One region of the Streptomyces sp. NPDC056948 genome, then DNA from elsewhere that is predicted to be linked to it. Evidence: riboswitches for the same ligand, from Rfam matches in the RefSeq annotation. Region 1 holds a riboswitch; the other holds the start of a gene.
What was found. A riboswitch is a leader RNA that binds a small molecule or an ion and turns the genes downstream of it on or off. The one in region 1 is predicted to bind cyclic di-AMP.
Positions count from the first base shown of each region.

Region 1 (2,383 bases):
TCCACGAGTGCCGTCTTCGCGGCGCACTCGGGCAGGGGGGCCAGCGCCGAGCGGGCCTCCTGGGCGTAGCGGACGGTGTCCTTCCGGGCCTGTTCCAGCGCCGAGTGGGCGCGCAGCAGGCGCAGGGCCTCGGCGTGCCGTTCGTCGTCGGTGAGGTCGGAGTCCAGCAGCTCGCACAGGGCGATGTCGTCCGCGAGCCCGAGCCGGGCCGCCCGCTCGCGCAGCCGCAGCACCGGCATCGTGGGGATGCCCTCGCGCAGATCGGTGCCGGGCGTCTTGCCGGACTCGTGCGAGTCGGAGGCGATGTCCAGGACGTCGTCCGCGAGCTGGAAGGCGACGCCGAGCCGCTCGCCGTACTGGGTCAGCACGTCCACGGTCGTCTCGTCGGCGCCGGACATCATGGCGCCGAACCGGCACGACACCGCCACCAGCGAACCGGTCTTGCCGCCCAGCACGTCCAGGTAGTGGTCGACGGGGTCGCGGCCGTCCTGCGGTCCGGCCGTCTCCAGGATCTGCCCGGTCACCAGCCGTTCGAACGCCTCGGCCTGCACCCGCACCGCCTCCGGACCGAGGTCGGCCAGGGTGTGCGAGGCGCGGGCGAAGAGGAAGTCGCCGGTGAGGACCGCGACGGAGTTGTCCCAGCGGGTGTTCGCGCTCGCCACCCCGCGGCGCACCGTCGCCTCGTCCATCACGTCGTCGTGGTACAGCGTGGCGAGGTGGGTCAGCTCCACGACGACGGCAGACGGCACGATCCCGGGCGCGTACGGGTCACCGAACTGGGCGGAGAGCATCACGAGCAGCGGACGGAACCGCTTGCCGCCGGCCCGCACCAGATGCTGGGCGGCCTCCGTGATGAAGGGCACCTCGCTCTTGGTGGCCTCGAACAAGCCTTCCTCGACAGCCGCCAACCCGGCCTGGACATCGGCTTCCAGAGCCTGGTCCCGCACGCTCAGCCCGAACGGCCCGACGTCGGTCACGAGGGGTCTCCTGTCTGCTGTGTCTGCCGGTGATTACGCGGATTGTCGATAGGTCGCTGCCATCACTCGAGTCAGCGTATCCGGTCACGTTTCGATCACCGCCAGCGCCCATGGTTACAGGCCGGGCGGTATCTGATCACGACCGTTATGTTTTCGATCGGGCCATAAGAACAGACATTTGTCGACTTACCAGTCGATAGTTAGATATTCACGATTTGCCATGACGATTGAGCAAATTCCCATTGACGGTAATTGCCCCACAGGCTCGTGATCAGTGAGTTGAATCACGTTAACCCCTTTGCCACGCTCCCCCGACATCGACCCGTACCCCCTTCAGCCGAACGCCAGTTGAGCCTTGGCTCTCGCAAAGGATCAAGTGGACCAAACACCCCCGACCAAGGTCAACCGCGCGATATGTGACTCCGGTGCTTGTTCCCGACATGTGCTGTCGCATACGTTCCCGGCCTGTCCGGCGGACGCCGAATCCTGCCACCGCCCGGACCCCCACATGAACCGATCACTCACGCAGGGCAGGAGCGGGGGACCCAGGTAAGTCGCCGGTCCGCACAGCGGCACGGCTCGGGGTGAAGCCGCGCACGGCAGTACATCGCCGTACGCGGCCGGGCACCTCCCGGCCCGAACCCGACAGCTCACCTCGCAGGCGCCGGAGAGGAACATCGCCATGGCCGGACGAGGCAAGCACCGTCGCCCCAGAACCAACCCGCTCTCCCGAGGTGTCGCCATCGCAGGCACCGGCGGAGCGGCACTCACCCTCCCGCTCCTCGGAGCCACCTACGCGAGCGCCGCCGAGGCGCCGCAGAGCGCACCCGCCGTCGCACAGTCCCTGCCCCAGGCGGCCCAGCCCAAGTCGCTCACGTACACCGTGACCAAGGGCGACACGCTCTACCGCATCGCGGACAAGTACGACGTCTCGGGCGGCTGGAAGAAGCTCTACAAGGACAACCGCTCCGCCATCGGCGACGACCCCAAGCTGATCCACCCGGGCCTGAAGCTGAAGGTGTCGACGACCAAGGCGGCCGCCGCCCCGAAGAAGGCGACCAAGTCGTCCGCCCCGGCCAAGCCCGCCGGCGGCGTCGCCAAGGCCACCCAGGCCTCCGCCAAGACCTACGCCGACAACCTCGACGGATGGATCCGCGAGGCGCTGGACGTCATGGCGCAGAAGGGCATTCCGGGGTCGTACGACGGCATCTACCGCAACGTCATGCGCGAGTCGTCCGGCAACCCCCAGGCGATCAACAACTGGGACTCCAACGCCGTCAAGGGCACTCCGTCCAAGGGCCTGCTCCAGACCATCGACCCGACCTTCCAGGCCTACCACGTGGACGGCACGTCGTGGGACCCGTACGACCCGGTCGCCAACATCACCGCGGCCTGCAACTACGCGG
Region 1 covers NZ_JBHUQX010000530.1:74-2,456, reverse strand. The annotation lists gene ACFTZL_RS40285 (polyprenyl synthetase family protein) at 1-977, opposite strand, end outside; cyclic di-AMP (ydaO/yuaA leader) riboswitch at 1,486-1,656, shown strand; gene ACFTZL_RS40280 (LysM peptidoglycan-binding domain-containing protein) at 1,660-2,383, shown strand, end outside.

Region 2 (2,383 bases), on a different contig from region 1:
GGAGCCGGTGCCTGGCGCACCTGCGGACTGCTCTCCGGCCTCGAGCAGGACAAGAAGCCGTCGGGCTCGTCCGACTCGGACGACTCATCCGACTCGTCCGGTTCATCGGATTCGCCCGGATTGCTCGACTCGCTCGGTTCTTCCCCTTCGTCGTCCGACTCGCCGCCCCCTGACGCGCCGTCGACCTCGGAGGACGAAAGCAGCAAGTCCGACAAGTCGCCCGACTCCGAGGACTCCGCCTCGCAGGACCAGGAATCCGGCAGCTCCCCGTCGGCGACGCCCGAGCCTGACAAGTCCGACAACTCGCAGCAGGACGACGACTCTTCGGCGCTCACCGAGACCGGGACCGACACCGGCTCCGGCCGTCACCGCGGCCCCAGTGCCGACGAAACCCGCCCGTCCGAGAGCGGCCGTACGGACGAGTCCACGGGCCGTCACGCCTCGCGCGACGAGGGCTCCGACGACGCGTCCGAAGGTGCCTACATCGTGGGTGTCGGCGACAGCCTCTGGTCGATCGCCGACTCCCTTGATGTCAGCGGCGGATGGCACGAGCTCTACGACGGCAACAAAAAGGCCGTCGGAACCGACCCGAACCTCATCCGCCCCGGTCAGACGCTCACGGTCGAGGGCGAAGCGGACGAGAAGTAGCTGTTCGGGCAGTGCGGAAACCGGGGTGGAAGTCGCCCCGAAACCGTGCGAGTTCGCGTCATGTTTCGCGGCGAATGTCCCGTTTAGGGCCCGTGAGAGATAGATCTCAGAAGCCCTGATCGTCTTTGAAATTCAGCGGATCGCGTGGCTACGGTCGGGACCGCTCGTCACCACGAGCCCCGGCTGCCGCAACGCCGAATCCTGCCAGCGGCCGTACGGGAACAGTCGTCGCGTCAAGCGCCGTAGGCAGGAGCGGGGGACCCAAGGTAGGTGCCCGACCGGCCAGTTGCGCCGGAAGGGCTTGGGGTGAAGCCGTGTCCCGGGAGGGGCGCGGCCGGGCAACTCAACCGGCCCGAACCCGACAGCTCACCTCGCAGGCGTCGGTGAGGGGATCCTTCCATGCTGTTTTCCAGCAAGGGCAAGCACCGTCGTCCGTCCAAGGCCAGCCGTGCCATCGCCGTCGCCGGTGTCACCGGTGCCGCTGTCGCCGCCCCGCTGATGGCTGCCGGCGGCGCTTCCGCCGCCACCGCCTCCGAGTGGGACGCCGTCGCCCAGTGCGAGGCCGGCGGCAACTGGTCCATCAACACCGGCAACGGCTACTACGGCGGTCTGCAGTTCTCCGCCTCCACCTGGTCCGGCTACGGCGGCACCAAGTACGCCTCCACCGCCGACCAGGCCACCAAGGAGCAGCAGATCGAGATCGGCGAGAAGGTCCTCGCGGGCCAGGGCAAGGGTGCCTGGCCGGTCTGCGGCAAGGGCCTGTCGAACGCCAGTGGCGGCGGCTCCTCCTCGAACGACTCCGGCAGCAGCTCCTCGCAGCAGAGCCAGCAGAGCACCGAGTCCCGCGAGACCCAGCAGCAGCCGGCCTCCCGCTCCGACGAGCGCCCGGCCGCCAAGAAGACCGTCACCACCCCGACCGGCAAGAAGGTCAAGAAGGGCGACGGCGAGTACAAGGTCGTCAAGGGCGACACCCTCAGCTCGATCGCCGCGGACAAGAAGGTCGAGGGCGGCTGGGCGAAGCTGTTCAAGCTGAACAAGGACATCGTCGAGGACGCCAACCTCATCTACCCGGGCCAGCAGCTGCACCTGAAGTAAGCAGCGGCTCTCAAGGGCTCCCCGCCCCGGTGCGTGTTCCCCCGTACGCGCCGGGGCGGGGTTTTTTTCTGCCGGTCTTTGCAACCCGGCTTTGTTCCGTTCGGAAACAATTTACTCTCGGTTCTGTCCATCGGGTGGGCGACCCGGTGGCCGATCGGCCGGAGCCGGTTAGGCTCATGTCGCGAGCCACCACGGCCCGCACCTCGCCGGGTCCACGTGACCCGCGGTCCCGCGTCACATAAGAAGGAGATGCTCGTGCCGTCCATCGACGTCGTCGTAGCCCGGGAAATCCTGGACTCCCGAGGCAACCCCACGGTCGAGGTCGAGGTCGGCCTCGACGACGGCAGCACCGGTCGTGCCGCCGTCCCGTCCGGCGCCTCCACGGGCGCCTTCGAGGCCATCGAGCTGCGTGACGGCGACTCGAACCGCTACCTCGGCAAGGGTGTGGAGAAGGCCGTCCTCGCGGTCATCGAGCAGATCGGCCCGGAGCTCGTCGGCTACGACGCCACCGAGCAGCGCCTGATCGACCAGGCCATGTTCGACCTGGACGCCACCGACAACAAGGGCTCCCTCGGCGCCAACGCCATCCTCGGCGTCTCCCTCGCCGTCGCCCACGCCGCCTCCGAGGCCAGCGACCTGC
Region 2 covers NZ_JBHUQX010000129.1:4,537-6,919, reverse strand. The annotation lists gene ACFTZL_RS18560 (transglycosylase family protein) at 1-648, shown strand, start outside; cyclic di-AMP (ydaO/yuaA leader) riboswitch at 877-1,043, shown strand; gene ACFTZL_RS18555 (transglycosylase family protein) at 1,048-1,743, shown strand; gene eno (phosphopyruvate hydratase) at 1,999-2,383, shown strand, end outside.
Region 2: another riboswitch for cyclic di-AMP. It lies ahead of ACFTZL_RS18555 (transglycosylase family protein); the one in region 1 lies ahead of ACFTZL_RS40280 (LysM peptidoglycan-binding domain-containing protein).